DNA from 2 places in the Priestia sp. YIM B13486 genome. Region 1 is predicted to be linked to the other one. Evidence: riboswitches for the same ligand, from Rfam matches in the RefSeq annotation. Region 1 holds a riboswitch; the other holds the start of a gene.
What was found. Region 1 has a riboswitch for cyclic di-GMP ahead of ACFX4G_RS12300 (anti-repressor SinI family protein). Riboswitches for the same ligand answer to the same signal wherever they lie in the genome.
Positions count from the first base shown of each region.

Region 2: it holds a riboswitch for cyclic di-GMP, as region 1 does, so the genes downstream of both, ACFX4G_RS21715 (anti-repressor SinI family protein) here and ACFX4G_RS12300 (anti-repressor SinI family protein) in region 1, are expected to answer to the same signal.

Region 1 is NZ_JBHZOZ010000004.1:52,185-62,215, reverse strand. It holds gene ggt (gamma-glutamyltransferase) at 1-203, shown strand, start outside; gene ACFX4G_RS12340 (peptidoglycan-binding protein) at 227-649, shown strand; partial or broken gene ACFX4G_RS12335 (flagellin) at 696-809, opposite strand; gene ACFX4G_RS12330 (flagellin N-terminal helical domain-containing protein) at 1,156-1,929, opposite strand; gene pcp (pyroglutamyl-peptidase I) at 2,160-2,801, opposite strand; gene ACFX4G_RS12320 (DUF979 domain-containing protein) at 2,816-3,781, opposite strand; gene ACFX4G_RS12315 (DUF969 domain-containing protein) at 3,782-4,486, opposite strand; gene ACFX4G_RS12310 (HPP family protein) at 4,677-5,234, opposite strand; gene ACFX4G_RS12305 (histidinol-phosphatase HisJ family protein) at 5,466-6,257, shown strand; gene ACFX4G_RS12300 (anti-repressor SinI family protein) at 6,302-6,427, opposite strand; cyclic di-GMP riboswitch class I at 6,447-6,539, opposite strand; gene ACFX4G_RS12295 (VanZ family protein) at 6,904-7,386, opposite strand; gene sinI (DNA-binding anti-repressor SinI) at 7,510-7,638, opposite strand; gene ACFX4G_RS12285 (helix-turn-helix domain-containing protein) at 7,849-8,202, opposite strand; gene ACFX4G_RS12280 (hypothetical protein) at 9,188-10,031, shown strand, end outside.
Region 2 is NZ_JBHZOZ010000010.1:66,469-76,499, reverse strand. It holds gene ACFX4G_RS21725 (SMI1/KNR4 family protein) at 921-1,349, shown strand; gene ACFX4G_RS21720 (DinB family protein) at 1,874-2,362, opposite strand; cyclic di-GMP riboswitch class I at 2,921-3,005, shown strand; gene ACFX4G_RS21715 (anti-repressor SinI family protein) at 3,028-3,156, shown strand; gene ACFX4G_RS21710 (anti-repressor SinI family protein) at 3,185-3,328, opposite strand; gene ACFX4G_RS21705 (hypothetical protein) at 3,657-3,803, shown strand; gene ACFX4G_RS21700 (HU family DNA-binding protein) at 3,899-4,171, opposite strand; gene ACFX4G_RS21695 (hypothetical protein) at 4,465-4,689, opposite strand; gene ACFX4G_RS21690 (SIS domain-containing protein) at 5,704-6,717, shown strand; gene ACFX4G_RS21685 (YitT family protein) at 7,028-7,864, shown strand; gene ACFX4G_RS21680 (substrate-binding periplasmic protein) at 8,026-8,823, shown strand; gene ACFX4G_RS21675 (amino acid ABC transporter permease) at 8,845-9,519, shown strand; gene ACFX4G_RS21670 (amino acid ABC transporter ATP-binding protein) at 9,497-10,031, shown strand, end outside.

The DNA of each region.
Region 1 (10,031 bases):
CAATAGAAAATAACCATCTGTATACCGAATTTCAATATCCTACGAGTGTAAGAGAAGAACTAGAAGGAATGGGATATGACGTGAAGGAGAAGAGCTCTGCTATTTACTACGGCGGTATACAAGCGATTGTTATTAATCAAAAAAACAATCGTATTTACGGAGCAGCAGACCCTAGAAGACAAGGAACTTGGAAAGTTAAATAATTATGTATTCAAAGGAGAGTACCATGACTATTGTAAGAAATCTTATGAAAATATTTGTTCCTATTATTATCGTGGCAGGATTCTTTTTTATTATGTCTAACTTCAAACATACACAAACATTAAGCAGTGCTGAAGAAAAAAGAATTAAAGAATACGCAAGCCTTATGCAGCAGGCTAAAGCTAAAGAAGAAGATAAAACTCAAATTCTATCGCTTAGCAGTGTAGCTGCTCTTGGCAAGGGTTCAGCAGGAGAAGAAGTTAAAACAGTTCAAAAATCTTTAGGTCTTAATCCAGACGGTTACTTTGGTTTAGAAACAGAACAAGCGGTAAAAGAGTTTCAAGTGAAGAACGGTTATACGGCAGATGGAGTAGTAGGACCTCAAACGTGGGATGCGCTAGTAAATACGAGTAAAGATACTGCGGCATCTACTAGTAATAGCTTATAACATTTATATAAAAAAGCGAGCTTTCTTAGGAAAGCTCGCTTTTTTATTAACGTAGTAATTGAAGTACGCCTTGTGGCTGCTGGTTAGCTTGACTTAGCATAGCTTGAGAAGCTTGAGATAGAATTGAATTCTTTGTTTGTTCCATCATTTCTTTCGCCATCGTGCGAACATTTGCTTTCACAAATGACTAGACTATATCTTCACCCTCTAAAAAAGCAGGGGCCGGGCACTTCGGATATTAATATACGGAACGGCATATTGAATACCTACGGATTTCATCGTCATAGCACACATTGCCTTAGACGGTTTATCCTAGTCGTTGAACTGTCTCCAGAGTTTCCTCACAGGAGCTTAGCTGCTGATTGCCCAATCTTTTCTTTTTTAAAACCGTTACGTCTGTCGTTTCCAACTACGCTGTGGTAAGAAAAGCTCTCAGGGGTTTCCAGCAATTCACCCGGTTATACTCACTAGCCGTTACCAGCTAGGACGACTGTGCTTTTTGCTGCTTACGCTGCTAAAGCATAATCTACGTCGCGAATTCTTGATTCAGACGCTGTTAGGTTTTCAGATGATGTACTTAGGTTATTAATAGTATGATCCAAACGGTTTTGAGTGGCACCTAGTCCAGAACGCTGCTCTGACACTTGGTTAATAGCACCATCAATAATAGCTAATTGATCATCAAAAGATGTAGTAGCAAAATCTTTGACGTTAATGCTATTAACAAAAGCATCCGCTGCACCGTCTGAATCAGTATCTGCTCCTAAAGCTCCAGCACTCATATCTCCAATTTTTAAATTTACCTGCTGTCCTGCGTTCGCGCCAACTTGCAGCGTAATATCCAAGCTACCATCCAACAGGTTTCGACCATTAAATTGTGCTCGATCAGAAATTCCTTTGCTGTCAGTTTCTCCACCGATTTCTTCAATTAATGAGCCGATTTCATCTTGAATAGCATCTAGATCTTCAGTTTTGTTTGTACCATTACCTGCTTGAACTACTAATTCACGCATACGCTGAAGAATATCATGTGTTTCATTTAAAGCACCTTCTGCAGTTTGAATTAACGAAACACCATCTTGCGCGTTGCGAGAAGCTTGATCTAGCCCGCGAATTTGTCCACGCATTTTCTCTGAGATAGCTAATCCAGCTGCATCATCAGAAGCACTGTTAATACGCTGACCTGAAGATAACTTCTCCATTGATTTTGCCTGAGCGTTATTCGCATTGTTAAACTGACGGTACGTGTTTAAAGCTGTAATATTGTGATTAATTCTCATTTTCCTTACCTCCGTATAATGGTTTTACTTCTTGGTTTACATCCTTGTATACAAGAAGTGTCCCGTTTTAAAACGGGATAAAAGTAATTGAACATCCTTGGAAAATATGTTCATACTATATATCGACTGAGAGAGAAGGTTGTTTATAGCTTTTATTAATTTATTTAATGAAAAATTTGTATGTATATAAAAAGAAAAACCAGCTCTCTACATGAGCTGGTTTTTTAGTATTAATGAGTAGCGCCGCCTGAAACTAAAATATCATCTTCCGTTACAATTGTAGTTTTGATGATAGAAAGCAGTCCCTTCACAATCGAATCCAGCGCCATACTTGCTTTCCCTGGATGATGCACAGCTTGTTCAGGAAGATAAGGAATATGCACAAACCCGCCTTTAATTGAGCAGTTTTGAATCATGTTCATCAGCCCGTAAAATACGTGGTTACAGACAAACGTTCCAGCAGTTTGAGAAACGCTGCTTGGAATGCCTGCTTGGCGCAGGTTTTCGACAGCGGCTTTGATGGGCAGTGTCGAAAAATATGCTGCAGGTCCATTTACGATAATAGGGCGATCAATGGGCTGCTGGCCGATGTTGTCAGGAATCCGCGCGTCGTCCACATTAATAGCAACGCGTTCGACCGTAATTCCTTCTCGGCCGCCTGCTTGTCCAACGCAAATTACGATAGAAGGGCTGATGTCTTCTATATACGTATGAAGCTTTGCAATTGATTCGCCAAACACAGTAGGAAGAGGCTTAGCGATAATGTGATAGTCTTCGACAGCTACGCCGTCTAAGGCTTTGACAGCTTCTAAAGACGGGTTAATACTTTCACCTTCAAACGGTTCAAAGCCGGTTAGTAATACAGTTGTCATTCTACTAGTCTCCTTTAAAAGTGATATACAAGGTAGTACATTAATAGTGTATTAACAACAAAAACGGATAGCGCAATCGGCACTTGAGCTTTAATTACGGCATTTTTGTCTTTTAATTCAAGCAGCATGGCAGGTACGATATTAAAGTTAGCTGCCATTGGCGTTAACAGCGTGCCGCAGTAGCCAGCAAACATGCCAAGAGCTGCCATAATGGCTGGGTTTCCTCCGTGCATATGTACAATCAGCGGAAGACCAATACCTCCCGTAATAACGGCAAACGCCGCGAAGGCATTTCCCATTACAATTGTAAATAGCAGCATTCCTAGACAATAAGCCAGCACAGCAACAAACGCATAGTTAGTTGGCAAAATATCACTTACAATATCTGAAACGACTGTTCCAACGCCTGACTTTGAAAAGATGCCGCCAAGCGCAGCAAGCATTTGCGGTAAAATAACCGCCCAGCCTACTGCTTGAAGCAAGCGGCTTCCTTCTTTAACAGGTACGTCCATTTTTGCTTTGGTGACGCCCATTGAAGCGATAAACGCAATAACAGCTGCGATTGCTAATGAAATTAACGTGACTTTTTCTGGGTCAATTAATGCCCAGTTTCCAAACTTGATCTTGCCAAAAAGAAGGGTACCGATAATCGTAAAAATAGGAATAAATAAAGCCGGTAAAAAGATTTTGTTTTTTAATCGCTGCGCGTGAGCCGTTCGTTCTTCAGCAGGTGTTTCAGCTTCATTAGACTTAGTTACTCGGTTAAATGAAGCAAGCAGCACCATGATAATGACCAAACATCCTATATAAAAAGGCGGAATCACGTTGCCAAATAAAAACGTAACGGAAAACAGCGCCCAAAATAGGGAAGATCCTAAACGGTTAGGATGGTTGTGGTCGCGTGCAATTCGAATCGCGATAAAAGCGACAATAATACCGAGTAAGTAGTAAATTGTATCGAGCGTCAAGATGCTTTTCATTTAGCTTGCCTCCGTCTTTGAAGATGATGTTGGTTTGTGCTTCGTCATTTTTTTATGAATACGTCGGTCTAGCTGAAGGAAACGAAGGGCACTGATCAGCAGCGCTGCGATGGCTGTTGGAATACCCCAAAGCGCCATATCCCAGACGTCAACGTGAATGCCTACGGAGTCGAAGAATCCTTTCATTAAAAGAATTCCACCCGTAGCGATAAAGATATCTTCGCCGAAAAACCAGCCCGTATTTTCAGCTGCCGCGGCATGAGCGCGAATATCTTCTTTTACTTTAGGCGGAAGCTCTCCGTATTTTGCACGAGCAGCGCCTTCAGACATAGGTGCGACTAACGGACGCACAGACTGAGCATGTCCTCCAATATTTAATCCAACTGCGGCTGAGATTTCACGGATAAAAAGATATATAAGTAAAACATTTCCAGAAGAAGCGTTTTTCGCTTTTTTAATCAGTACTTCCGCTTGTTCTTTTAACCCGTATTTTTCTAACACGCCAAAGATAGGAAGAGTAAGTAAAATAGCCATAGACATATAGCGGTTATCTACAAAAAATTGGCCGAACATTGTAATTACTTCATGAAGTGACAAACCTGACACAAGGCCAGTCACGATGCCTGCAACAGTTACTACAAGCAGCGTGTTTAAACGAAATAAAAATCCCGCTGCCACTAGCAAAACCCCGATTAATTTCAACATGAAAAATCCCCCTTAAGTATGTATAAATCGTGCTGTAAATTCACCTCCAATGCTTTTCTAAAAAAACAAAGACGTCTTGAGTATAAACAATTCTGAAAATTAAAACAAGATACTTGAGGCATAAAATAGTTTGATTAGTGAAATAAGTGTAAAAGAAAAAAGCTTTGGAATTTTATATTCCAAAGCTTTTTTAAACCCAATACCTGGGATACTGCCGGTCTTGAAATAAATTATTATACACGGTAGAAATCAGCACCACCACACAAGCACAAAGTATAATAACCCCTAAAAATCCCCAACCCGCTCCTGTGTTAATCGCTACAATCGCACTAGCCGCCGCGGGAGGATGAACGGTTTTGGTAAGAATCATTAAAATAAGAACAAAAGCCAGCACAATGGCGATAGTGATTAGACTTCGATGAAATAAACTCCAAATAATAAGTGCTGAAACCGTTGCGAGCAAGTGCCCTCCAAGCACGTGACGAGGCTGTGATAAAGGCCCTTTATGAGCACCGAAGACAAGTACGCAGGTTGCGCCAATTGGAGCGAGTGCCATTGGATAACCCAGCGCTAGTGCAATCGCGCTGCTGATGATAATCGCAATTAAGCCTCCAATAGAAGAAACGACCGCGTCTCTATAATTGATTTTCGCTTCTTCTTTTAATTCTCCTTTCATCTTTTTCGTATAAGAGCTTAGGTAAGACAGAAAGGGGCTTTTTGTTTGTGAAAAACTTTTTTCAAATTCCATTTCTTATTTCCTTTCCCTTGTGTAAGTAAAAGTTGTTTGTCAAGTTGTATGTCAGAACCTCTGCTATATTAAGTTAGTTTATAAGAAAAGAAGGATTACTGGAAGAGGAAAAATATCTTTTTTTATTGGAAATACTTTTTATGAACGAAAAAAGGCGGGATAAGGGGGAAAAGGGTATCTATGTGCAGTAAGTGCAGGAGAGATGTATAATAAACCTAGAGGTGACTAATTATGTATCTAGTAGACTACCATCATCACACAAATAATTCATTTGACTCACAGGCAGTTATGAAAGAAGTGTGCGAGCAGGCTGTAAAAAACGGCATAAACGAAATTTGTTTTACCGAACACTTTTCATTAAATCCATTAGCACCAACATACGGTCATATGGATTTTGATAAATATGAACGAGAACTAGCGGAATGCAGAGATCAGTTTCAAGATCAGCTAGTGATTAAAAAAGGAATTGAAGTTTGTGAGCCGCACTATTTAAAAGAAAAATATCAAAAAACAATGAAGCAGGAGAACTTTGATTTTATTTTAGGATCAGTTCATAACATTAATAACATCAAGCTACGTAAACATTTGGAGCTGAACGATAAAGAAGCAATTTACCGCGCTTATTTTAACGAAATGTATAAGCTAGTAAGCGAAGCGGATATTGATGTCTTGGCTCATTTAGATTTAATGAAGCGCTATGCGTTTGAGCAATACGGGATATATGACTTTGATCAATTTAAAGATATTCTTACGGATATTTTGAAAAAAGCAATTGATCGCAATATCGGAATTGAAATTAACACTTCAGGCATAAGAGGGAAGCTGGGAGAAGCGCTGCCTGCTCTTGAAGTCGTTGGACTGTACCGCGATTTAGGAGGAGAAATCTTAACGGTTGGATCTGATTCACACTTTGCCGAAACTGTCGGAGCGCATATGAAAGATGCAATTGAGATGGCGAAACAGTGCGGATTTACGGAGATTTATACGTTTGACCAGCGTCAGCCAAAAGGAATAAAAATATAAGTGATAGTAAAAGCACGCTTCAATATAAAAGAAGCGTGCTTTTACTATTGGTTGTTCTTATTCGTTAATAAGAATTCTCGGACGTCTTCTATTTTTAATCCGAGTTCATGAGCGGCTTTTATTAGATCAATCCATTCCTGATCTACTGCTAATTTTTTATCTGTGTTCATCACTATTCATCCACCCTTGTCAGGGAACCCAGCCATCTTAGCATGTTGTAAACATTACCTTAGACCTGAAGCTTTGCGTCACTGCTTTTCAGCAGCTTTGCCTTTATCTGAATAAATTTTTTTAATAACTATTATTATTTTAGTGGAAAACTAGCAGAAATGGTGTCGAAATAGGTCGAGGTTTTAAAAAAACATTTTACATCCATCTTTATATCCTAAAACGGGTGGATAGTAAAATGATTGAACTAGAAAACGAATGTTTTTGTTGATTCACAAGTTGTTATTCATACGCAGTGTTCAAAATAAAAGAAAGAAACACAATAAGGAGAGATGAACATGAACTAGGTAAATACCTACAAGGCGTGGAGAGGCTTGGGAGACCTACAGCCACAATTAAAAGCAAAGCTGCAGCAGAAGGTATTTAAACGAATAGAGATCCATAAAACCATAAAAAAATGAACCCTTTCTATCGGGGTTCATTTTTTTATGGAAGAACTATACTTGTTTCTTTCGGCTCTTCTGTGCTTTGTTTTACTTTTATATAGAAGAAATAAAAACAAAGCCCCTCCAAATGAGTCAATAAGTACATCTACAATTCGGCCGTCTCGGCCAATAATAAAAGCTTGGTGAACCTCGTCCAAAAAAGCAAAGCACGCAAGCAAAAGTCCTGCTTTTACATAGCGCCCAGGCTTTTCTTTTAAGTTCCAATAAATTAAAACAGCTAATATACCAAAAAAGGAAATATGAGCAATTTTACGAAGGATAAACTCTAGATTAAATCCGTAGCTGTAGGAAGTATAAAACTCACTGCCCGGTTTTAAAATAGACCAAAGCGTAGCGTTATGGTCCCAAACAGAAGAATTACTCCAGCTGCTTGGATCTGTGACCTGTAAATGAGGTGTGTGGGAAAAATGAGCGATGCTAAGCATCATTAAGATAACAGCGATTTTTTTTATCATGATGACATTTCCTTTATTTTACTTGATTGTATTAGCTTAAGGAAAAAAAGAGAAAAAAGCAAGAAATTTAAGTATTGATAACAAAATTTTTAAACGGCCCAGCATAAAAGAAGCAAAATTCAGTTAATTTTGTTTACTTTCTTGAACAAACTTCTTTATCTCCTCAATGGACAAGCCCATTTCATAGGCTTGTTTCATGAGTAAAATCCACTCTTTCTCTAAATCTACTTTTTCTTTTAATTTGTCAGTCATGATTATTCCTCCCCGGACCTTAAGGAGTAAAGCTGTCGTGGTTGAAAAAGCTCTCGATACTAGCCTTACTTACTTTTATTAACAATTATACAAACAATCGATTTTACTTTGCAAATATTATACAGAATATAGTTATAAAGGATTATTTATAAATGAGTAGAAATAGGCAAAAAGAAGTTAATCTGAGTAGTGTAGCGCAGTGTTTTTTACTTAATGCCCAGAATCCTTAACCGCCTGCAGATTTTTTTTGAAGGACAGGTACTGATAGAATTCGATAAAATCCTCCTTGGTCATGCCTTGACCTATAGCTTTATTTAACAGCTCCATCCATTCTTCTGTAACATAAGGAGTAGCTTCTACATGTTCATTTGTTTCATCAATTAAATAATCAACGCTTGTGCCCAAAGAAGCAGCAATTTTATGAAGCATCTGCAGGGAAGGGTTTGAATTTGAACCCTTTTCAATTTGTGAAAGGTAGGATTTTGATATTTGTGCTTTCTCCGCCAGTCTAGTAATAGAATAACGTTTTTGCAGTCTCATTTCTTTAATGCGATCACCGATCACGTGAAAACCTCTCCTTTATATGTAGCATCTGTTGTTCATTATAAAGGATTTTTTTATGTTTTCAATATAAAAATGTTAAAAAAAAACGTTAAAATCACCTTTTCGTTCTTTTTTAAGAACAAAAAGGTGTTTGTCTCTAATTTTTATGTCTAGTCATTATCTTCTTTACTGGAATTTTTAAGTGCTTATTTATATAGAGAAAACATATGATAAATCGGTTTTATTTTGTTCTTGTAAGGAACTTTAATTGGCACAATAGGAAGAAATATATTCCAATAGAAGGTTGTCTATAGAAAAGGAGAGATCCATAAAAAAATTTAACTCCATTAAAGCTTTAAATACTTTGTATACGAAAATTAAATTAGTGAAAATAGAAAAATTGCTACCCAATAAAGAAGGTCAAAAGGAAGAAGCACGCACAGTTTTAAATAAAGTGACTTCGTTTTTTCTATTTCCCCGATAAATGTAATGTTCAACTTAAAATCCATTGTAGCTTGAAACCTCATCCGAAAAGCAAAATTTGAATGATTATAAAAAGCAAGCTTAAGTGTGCATCTACTAAGTAATTTGTACTTTTTCTAAGAAGAGAAGTACAAATTTATGTTTTATAGCTCATCAAATTTTTTATAGATAGTTTTAATTATAATGTTTATAGAAGTAGCTTTTGCGAAAGTGGTGTATACTTTTATATATTAATAAGTGTAGAAAAAAACTTTTATAAATATAACTAAAAAGTGGTGCTAAAAGTAATATTTAACTAGAAGTAACCCTCCAGGTCTATCATTACGTAACATCAGTCTACAGTATTATTGCTTCATTCTAATTCTTTTTTATAACCCAGTATAGGAGTCTAATAGCTGAAAATTTAATAGTATATTAATTAAATTCTCTTTCTACCAAAAACAGATTGATAATAAAGGTCATTTGATATAAATTATTTAGTAATGAAGTAAATTACTGGATTCTAGGAAGGCGGATTTATAATATGAACAAAAAACGTAGTAAGGAATTTTTCTTATTATATTTCATTTTAGCAAGCTATATGGTTTCATTTGATGTGTTTATGGTTGTGAAATTAGGAGGATTTTCATTTAGATTTTCTCAAATATTGTTGGCAATTCCCATTCTTTTTTTTGTAATCAATCTATTAATACGAGGCAAATTTAAACCTTTCTTAGGTTATGTACCACTACTGTTATGGTTCTTTTTTATAGCTTTATTTATTCCTAATACAACCTATCTAGTTAGGAATATAAATTATGCTGTTTGGATGTTGTTTAATATTATGTTGATATTCTCCTTTGTTCATTACGTCAATTCGAAAGAAAGGGTTATTAAATTAATTAAAATTTATTTATACTCTTTTCTATTTGTAGGAAGCTGGGGTATTATGCAATTTCTATTATCACTTGCTGGAATAAAGCCCTTTCTAGCAACTCAATGGTGGCCAAATGGAATTGTTCGTGTAAATGGATTCTCTTATGAACCATCTTATTTTGCAACATATATGTTAATAGGTTGGTCTTTAGTTCTCTATCTACAGATAAAAAAATCTACTTTGTTATCTAAAAGAATGCTGAATTTAATAGTTTGTGTCACGACACTTTCTATTGTGTTAAGTTCCTCACGTATGGGAATAGTAATATGTCTTTTATGGATGATGGGATATTTAGTTATATTTACAAGGTATCTATTAAAAAGTCAAGTACATTTGGGTTACTTAAAACCTGTTCTTATTTTTGGAATAGGTATTTCTTTAGCAGCTTCACTAGTATTATTGGACAATAGCGGGAAATTTGATTTTCTACTAGCGGGAACTGGGCTACATG
Region 2 (10,031 bases), on a different contig from region 1:
TAAACTGGTGTAATAAATAAGTAAATTTGATTACATAAGTGAACGCATATTTCCTACCTATTTATTTTATAATCAACTTTTATGGCATCGCTCAATAATATAATATCCCTATGAATTTCACTTTTAAACAGTTCCTTTTCCCAATTCTTGTATTCTTCCCTCAAGCGATTCACTTCTCTTCTAAACAACAAAAGATTGTGTTCATTATGGATTGTAATAAACTCCTTATAAAAACTAACATTAAATACATTATGTTAGTTTTCTCCTGTATATAAAATACTTTCTACAAAACTTCCTATTAATTTACAAAGATTCTAAATTATCATCAAATAATTTTACTCTTTTCAAATAAAAGTAAATGCAAATTTCCACAAAATCTTTCGTTGATTTGAAGTAGAGACCGGTTTGCATGATATAAAATATCTGAAACATCATGCTAAGGAACCCTTTTATTAAGGGTTTTTTGCAGCCTATAAATTGTGACTTCCTGAATAGTCATAAAATCACGAATTTGTGGAGCATTATTTGATATTAAAAAGTAAAAAGAGAAATATTTTTCTAAACGTATGTAGAAAAAGACTCTATTTTTTCTATGAATCATTACATGTGTATTAGAAGTGATTTAGCTCATAAAACCTTTTAGTCAGGTAGGAGGGGCACTCGTGAGAGGGCCTTCCTACCCGACACAACTAGAAAGTATTCTCAACACAGAAAAAATCTCTGAACATAGAAAAACAGAGATTACTACAGAGTGATTGTTCTTATATAATGCAAAGAAAGACTGACCTTTTGTTAGAAAAGTCAAATACATCGTAACATCCTTCAGTCTTTGAAGCTGTGAATTTTCTCACTGCAATTGAAGCAATTATTTGTTATCTTACCAACTTAACATATAATTTTTTAATAAGGAAGGTGAGCCTATGTGGAAGGATTTAATACAAAATATTTCAACAGAATGTGTATATGGAGAACCGGCTAGCATAGAGGACATAGAAGTGCTAGAAAAACTATTTAGTATTCAGATCCCAAAAGAATTAAGAAATTTGTTGTATGAAACAAATGGTGTAAATGATGGTTATGGTTGCTCGTTAATTTGGTCTATAGAGAAAATTATAAGAGAGAATTTAAGTTTAGGAGACAGAATGGAGGACACATACATTCCTTTTAACAATTTGTTGTTTTTCGCAGATGCAGGGAATGGCGATATGTTTGGATATTCAACATCAGATAGATCCATAAAACAAAATGGTATTTATGTTTGGAATCATGAGACCAATCAAAGAACTCAGACTGCACCTTCTTTAAAAGATTTTGTAGAAGGGTGGATAAGTGGAAAGTTAAGCATTTAAATAGCTCTTTTTTTATTAAGTGCAATTTATTATAAGTAAGTTCCCATAATGACTCTTTCCGATGCACAACTAATAAAAGGGCTTTGGATAAATAATACGTACTGCATAAAAAATGTTACGTTTAGATAAATGCAGAAACGCCAAAAAAATTTATTTATTAATCATATGAATGTGATATATTTGTAGCGAAACTGATTATATTTTACAAATTTTATCTAATACTCAAAAATAAAAGGCTACATCATTTCATTATGGTGTAGCCTTTTATTTTGTTAATGTTCAGGGTTGTCCAATATAGGTAGTCTAAAAAGGTACACCTTTTTAGACGGTAAAAAAATAAACGATAATGCGTCTATTTAATTGTCACTTTAGGAGTTATTTTGCACCTTTTTCAAGCGATATTTTGCACTATAAATAAATATAAAAAGTCCAATTTCTCAATATTAAAATTAAGAAATTGGACTTTTATCATCACTTCGGAATAGTGCTCTATAGTGGAATAACTGTAAAGCTAATAAAACTTTTTAAAAGCTGCGTTTCCTTGCCCAAGCTCCTTGCATTTTACTAAGGAATACAATTTGCCCAATATGATATGCGTCGTGCATTGCTAAACTCTTCAGTTCAAGCACTAATGGATTGTCATCAGGAATCGGTCTATACAAATCTTCTAGTTCTGATTTTGCTAGTATTTTTTCAAGTTCACGATGAACAGAAAAGTATTCTTGTTTTGTTTCCTTCCAATTTTGAAAGGTCTCAGTTGGTAATCGATATGTAGCGCCATTATTTTCTGCCTTTGGTTCATTTGCTGTTTCACCTAGAAAGCGTAACAGAATTCTCTTTTCATAGAAAAGTAAATGACAAACTAATTCCCAAATGGAATGTGCCCCTTCAACTGGTTTCCAAATTGCCTGTTCCAAAGTAATATTCTCTAGTACTTTTTCAAGTGGTGGAAACCAGTCTTCTTTATCTAAGCAGCTTGCCCATTGTTGTAACAAAAGTGTCCTTACATCCATTTTCTATTCCCTCCAATCTTATCCCTTTTAATAGATAATCCCATTGGTCAATATTCATTTGCGGCATGTTGTTCTGGCATAACTTACAATTTCGAGATGAACCATCTGATTACCTCCCTTACCCAATTGCTGAACAACGTTAAAAAAGCACACATTTTATTATTTGTTCCAAAACTCGTCCTTTTCTGAACACGCTTCTTCTTGATTTGAAAGAGGCGTGTTTTATTGTCAAAAATGTTACAAAACCCTGTTCACTTTTCTATGTTCAATAACTTATTTATTTTTATCTTATGTTATAATAATATGCAAAATAGCACTTAAAATAAGTGCAAATTACCTTTTAAAGTGACAATTTAATCTTATAAACAATCCTTTTTAGACGTATTAAAAATACTAGGCCTTATTGTACGCTTGGTTTACGTCTCTTCCCAGCTGATAACTCTCAGCATTGTTTTTGGAGTTAGGAATAGTTATTTAATTCAGAAAATAATTATAAGAATACTTATTTCGACATATTTCAACATCCATTATGTAGTAATATTTATATAAATTTACACATTCAGATAAAGGCAAACTAGTTGAAAAGCTAGGACGCAAAGCTACAGGTCTAAAGTCAATTGACTATGACAGCTGAGCCTCCTGAAAATCTGGAGGAATTTATGTTTATGGACAGTAAAAAAGAAGTAATAACGCCACATTTAGACCAAGAATGGATTAGACTTATCCAAGAGGCTAAGGAAGTAGGGTTATCGGTTAAAGAAGTAAAAGCATTCTTAGATAATACACAAACCTAGTGATAACAAAAAACATTAGATAGGCACGCTATCTAATGTTTTTTGCTATCGTGTTATCTTGAGATTTTGCTTCTAGAAACTGTTTAAATTCTTCTTTACTCACATTTGAATTCATTGCATCTTTAACTAGCTTCATCCACTCTTCTGGCAGAACTGCTATAGACTTTTTCATAATAGTACCTCCTTACATAAATCCTTTTTATCATTTACCGTTTATTTTAAGCTTAAAACCCTATTTTATAGTGACCATCCACTATATTACAACTAAATAGTTAATCCTCTTTACTTTAATCGACTATAGATAGCTTTTTATGTAGTGAAAAATAAAATTCTTTCTATTATTCTTCCGGAGTCACCGCATTTTTTATACTCTGATATTCCCTTCACCGACGAGAAAAAGTATCTTCACTTATAGATTTAGCATAAGGAGTGGATTTTTCAACATAATTATAATAAGGAGAAATTGCACCTATTAAGTAACCTAAAGGTGGTGAGTACTTATGAAAAACAGGGATAAAAGACGAAAAAAGAAACGTGATTTTTTAAAGGATTACTTAAAAAACAAGTTAGGTAATTGGAAACCTGGACTTGGCAAAGAGCCTACCTCAAACTCTAAGACGACACAAGAAAATAGAAACCTTGATTAGGTAATATTTGTGTGTAGGTATTTAGAAGTTTTTCACCGTGAAAAATAGCCCCCTTTAGAAGTCTATCTCTAGAGAGGGCTGATTATAAGACATATTTATTTAACGGCTTCTTTTAATTCTTTTCCTGGTTTAAAAGCAGGAGCCTTTGAAGCCGGAATTGTCATTTCCTCACCTGTTTGAGGGTTACGACCTGTACGGGCTGCACGTTCACGTACTTCAAATGTTCCAAATCCAATCAACTGAATTTTTTCTTCTTTCGCAAGTGTGTTAGAAACCGTCTCAAACAACGCTTCCACAGCTTTTTTAGCATCTTGCTTTGATAGTTCTGCTTGTGTAGCAACCGCATCTACTAGTTCAGTTTTATTCATATTCAAACACCTCATTCTCTAATTTTAGATCATATGTAGAGATGCTAACATATCATAGCTTTTACACACTTGTCACTTAATAAGGTTAGGTAAAAGGGAGATGATTTTTTAATTTAGCTCAAACTAATATCATATTTCCCAACCGCCTAAATTCTAATAAGCCTTTGCTCCCGTTGAGCAAAGGCTACTTTTTTGGCGAGTTTCTTCTATAAAATATGTCATTTTGAAAAGACTTTTGTGTAAGTAAAATTAGTCGCTCTAAAAGGATGGATCTTTTTAGAGCGACTAATTTTTTATGACTCTTTCGAGAGGCAATCATGAGTATGAACTCTATTAGCAGCAACTACAAACCTTGATTTTCCTTCTTGGCATTCATGAGCGATTTCGATATCGCCACAATAAGGACAAGTGAGGTATCCTCTTGATTGCAAATGATTAAAGCTAATTATTTCCTCAGGTTTAAAAACGTCCATTCTTATTCCATAATGAGTACAAGCAACTTTTTTTATGCTTATCATAGGATTTCTTCCTCCTCTTTCTTATTGTGTATTGGTTCATTATTAGTATATAAGATGGTTATGGATAATTTAACCTTTTTAGTTAATTCGTCTCGAATATTTAGAAAATTAAATTGTAAAGGAATTATTGAACAAAAGAATTGAAGGTAAATTCTACTTGTATAAATTAAGGAACGTATTCTCATCATAACGAACATCGAACTAAAAACAATAAACGTGAGATAGCTTTAAAATTAATTATTAAATAAATTATTAATACTTTTTACTTTTAAATATAGATAAAATTTATTGTTATATTATTTATAAGAGTAAATAGTATAATACTTTATAAAAAATAGTGTTATCATTTACACATCTTGTAGAAAAATGATCTATTTGTCGTCACTTAGAGTAAATGATATAACTTAAACTTTTATAAGTTAGTTACACCATTTACACATCTACTATAAAAACTTTTAATCTGTAACTTTGTATTAATACAATATAATAAATTATTAGATAACATAAATAAAAGGAGTGTGTTGTATGATCGATAATTCTAGTTAAATCATTACCATTGAAGATGTTATGAACATGTTAGCTATATTATCAAAGAAAACCATTTATACATACATTTAACGAGGAAAATGAACTATTTTTTCTACAAAGTATATAAAAACACTATTTAAGTACTAGACCAAAATTGACCGCATATTATTTTTACAGCTAAATTGATTTAAAAAAACACTTTCGAATCAAGTTTTATTTAGTTCACCAAAGTATAATTTTACGAGCTTTGTAAACAACAATAATTCATCATTTTTAACAATCATTGTTGTTGGGGATTGAATTACCAATGGCCTTAAAGAAACAGTTGTTATTTTAATTATCAGAATTTTTTAATATTTTTATTGAAACCCAGAATTTTGCGTGCTATAATCTAAATTACAAATGGTATATACCATTATATTTTTTACACTCAATGGTATATACCATTGAGTGGCTAACTTAAAAAATAAGAGGAGAGATTGCTAAATGTTAAAGTTTAATCCACAGAACTACTTAAAAGTAACAAATGGAGCAGTTTTATTAAGAGCAGAAATAGAAAAGAAAATGGATGAAGTTTCAAAAAAAGAATTTAAAAACTTATTCCTTATTGGATCAGGGGGTTCTATTGCTATCATGTATCCATTTGAATACATATGGAATTCTACTTCAACTATTCCTGTTTACGCTGAAATTGCTTCTGAATTTATGCTACAGAGTCATAAGCAATTTGATAAAAATTCAGTTGTTATTCTCTCTTCTCTATCAGGTACTACAGAAGAGACTGTTGAAGCAGCACAATATTGTAAGGAAAGAGGAGCAACTACTATTGGGTTAGTAGGAGAAATGGGTACACCATTAGCTAACATCGTAGATTATCCGATAGCTAACTACGCAGAAAACGACTATGCTGCAGATTCAATAAATCTTCAAATGTATATGATTATCTTCAGACTAATGCATAATAACGGAGAATTCCCAAAATACGATAAATTTGTATCAGAGTTAGAAAAAATGCCTGAAAATCTAATTTCAGTAAAAGAACAGGTGGAAGAAAAGGCTAAAGAATTTGCAAACAAATATAAGGATGAAGATTATCATATGTTAATTGGATCTGGAACAGCATGGGGAAGAACTTATGCATATAGTATGTGCGTATTGGAAGAGATGCAATGGATTCGTACGAAGTCCGTACATGCAGCAGAATTTTTCCACGGAACAATTGAGCTGGTTGAAAGAGACACGAGTATTATCTTACTTAAAGGGGAAGATGCAACGAGACCATTAGCTGATAGAGTAGAGCGTTTTGCTGAGAAATATACAGACAAGCTTACGATTTTTGATACTAAAGATTATACGCTTGAAGGGATTAGTCCAGAATTTCGTCAATATTTCCCTCCACTGGTTTTAGGAAGTCTACTTCAACGGGTAAGTGTTCACCTAGAAGATAAGCGCAATCACTCCTTAGATAAAAGAAGGTATTACCGTACTGTAGCTTATTAAGAAGTAGTTAAACTTGAGGAGAATATAAGATATAAGATATAAGCGTTCTCCTCAAGTGAGTTTCTTAAACTACAGATTTTAGTAATAAAAGAATCAATAATTACTACATACGTCAATACTTTTCTGGAAATTTAAAGTTTTTAAACGTACAAATAGATGTGTCTGATGAAAAAAAGTTTTTGGAAAAGTATTGATCACAAAATAATTTCCCTTTAACATCCATTCATTAGACCTAGAGCATAATGAATTTAAAGTTAATGAAGAGTTAACAGAAGATAATCTGAGAGAGTGTGTGAAAGGGTGTTTTAGTGTGGCTCGTAAGTATCAAATTACTTATGAACTAGCAGGAATTACAGTAGGTTGTTTTCTTTTTGCTTTTGGAACTAATTGCTTGCTAACACCTTCAAGTTTACTAGCTGGCGGGCTAGGCGGAATATGTGCAATCTTTTATCATTTATTTGAATGGCAAATGGGGATACAGTATTTTGTTTACAATATTCCATTACTGTTTTTAGGATACATTCATATTGGTAAAAAGTTTATTATTTACACTGTATTTTCAGTAATAGTATCTTCTCTTTTCTTAGAGTGGATTCCTGTCCGCCTAGTATGGACTAATGATATATTATTGTGCTGCATTTATGGAGCAATCATTTCAGGAAGTGGAGCTGCTATTATTCTTAGACTAGGCGGATCAGTGGGAGGGCTTGATATACTTTCTCGTGTTATCGCTAAGTATACGAACATTTCTATAGGGAAGTTTGGCTTGATTTTTAGCGCCACTATTGTAGCCATTTCAGCGCTTATTTTCGATATTCAACTAGCTATGTATACCATCCTATCATTTTTTGTGGGCACCAAAACATATGATGCTATTTTAAACATTGCAGAGAAAAGTGCCATCATGATTATTACAAACGAGGGTGAAGAAGTCTCTTCAGTACTAGCAAAAAAATTAGATAGAGAAGTTACTTCATGGAAAGATATTGATATCTACAGAGAAAAGAAAAAAATGGTGTTACTATGTTTGATTATCGAATTAGAGTGGATAGAAGTAACACATGCAGTAAAGAGTATTGACCCCGAAGCCTTTATTTTATCATTACCAACTAAGAAAACGTTTGGAAAGTTTAAATTGAAGTGGTGATTTAAATAAATTCTATTTGGTATATACCATTTTGTTTTTTCTGTGATATGATAGCCCTATCCTTATAACTTTAGGAATTTTCTATATTATCTAATAATATGACAATCAAGTTGTAAGCGTTTAACAAATAAGAACATCTTTAATATAGGGGGAAGTTTGTAATGAAAAAAATTCTAATAGCATGTATAACTCTTATTTTACTTATTGGAGTAGTAGGATGTGGAAAAAATACATCAACTAGTGGAGAAGCTTCAAAAAATGATAAGGAAATTAAAGTAATAACTACAGCTGGAGGATATCCATTCAATGCTACAAATCCAAAAACGAATAAGATTGAAGGTTTTATCATCGATATTGTTAATGAAGTAGCGAAGAGATCAGATGTAAAAACTCAAATATCAACTGGAGAATGGAACTCACTTATTCCTTCTTTACAATCAGGTAAGGCAGATGTTATTGCTGATGCTATGTATATCACTGACGAAAGAAAAAAACAAATTAACTTTACAGATCCTGTTTTTGGCTTTGGTGAAGGCCTTATTGTACCAGAAGGCGATAAAACGACAAAATCATTGAAAGACTTAAAAGGAAAAGTAATTGGTGTTCAAATGGGAACGTCATTTAAAGACATGTTAGAAAAAGAAAATAAAGATTTAAATATAAAAGTGAAGACTTACCAAACACTATCCGATTTACTAAAAGATATTCAAACAAACCGTATAGATGCAGCTTTGGCAGATGCTCCTACTTTTAGTTATTTTAAAGCTAAAAATCCTAATATGAAGTATCGAATTGTCGAGGGGTATGTTCCTTCTCTTACTGGGAAAGTGGGAATAGGTGTATCTAAAGATCGTCCTGAATTAGTTGGAAAATTTAACAAAGCTATTCAAGAAATGAAAGCTGATGGCACTCTTAAAGATATTTATAAAAAATGGGGTGTAGATTGGGACTTTAATTAATGAAGAGGAAGGGGACTAAAAATGAATGATTTTTTATCAAATGCGAGAGAATTTGCGCCAAGATTTCTTGAAGGTACCATTATTACAGTTGAATTAACCATAATATCATTAATTCTCTCTCTTATTATTGGTTTAACGGTTGCTCTTGGTAAAATAACCCCTAATAAATTTATAAATAAAGTATGTGGTATTTATATCAGCATAGTGAGGGGAACACCTCTCTTAGTGCAAATGATGTACGTTTACTTCGTTTTCCCGGATTTAGGTCTTTCATTAAGTGCTTTTCAGGCAGCTATTGTTGCTCTTTCTATTAATGAGAGTGCTTACTTAGCTGAAACATTCCGAGCAGGCATTAAATCCATTCCTAAAGGACAAATGGAAGCAGCAAAGGCTATTGGAATGAATTACTCTCTTTCAATGCGTAGGATTATTCTCCCTCAAGCAATTAAAAATGTCATTCCTGCGATCGGAAATTCAGCTATTGTATTAATCAAAAACTCTTCATTAGCAGCAGTTATTACAGTGACAGAGTTAATGCATGAAGGAAATTTATTAGCTTCATCCACGTATCAAAATATACAGATATTCACGATGATCGGGATTATTTATTGGGCTCTACATTATCCACTTGCCATTCTTGTAGATTATTTAGAAAAGCGAGGTAATAAAAATAATGTTACAACTAGCCAATATTAAAAAATCTTTTAATGAAAAAAAAGTGATTAAAGGAATTGATTTATCAGTACGAAAAGGTGAAGTAGTCGTTATCGTTGGACCAAGTGGTAGTGGGAAAAGTACTCTTCTGAGAATGATGAATGCCCTTGAGTACCCTACCGAAGGAGATATCAGGCTAGAAGGAGAGTCAATTCTCTATAAAGATATAAATGGAAAGCATACTTCACGAAATGACAAGGAATTAAGCAAATTTCGAGCTGAAATTGGAATGGTATTTCAAGGTTTCCACTTATTTGCCCATAAAACTGTTCTTGAAAATATTATTGAAGGTCCTATTCACGTAAGGAAAATAAAAAAAGAGCAAGCAATCCAGGAAGCAGAATATTTGCTAAAGAAAGTTGGTCTGTCAGATAAACGCGATCAGTATCCTCATTCTCTTTCGGGGGGGCAGCAACAACGAATTGCTATTGCAAGAGCTTTGGCTATGAAGCCCAAAATGTTGCTTTTTGATGAACCAACTTCTGCCTTAGATC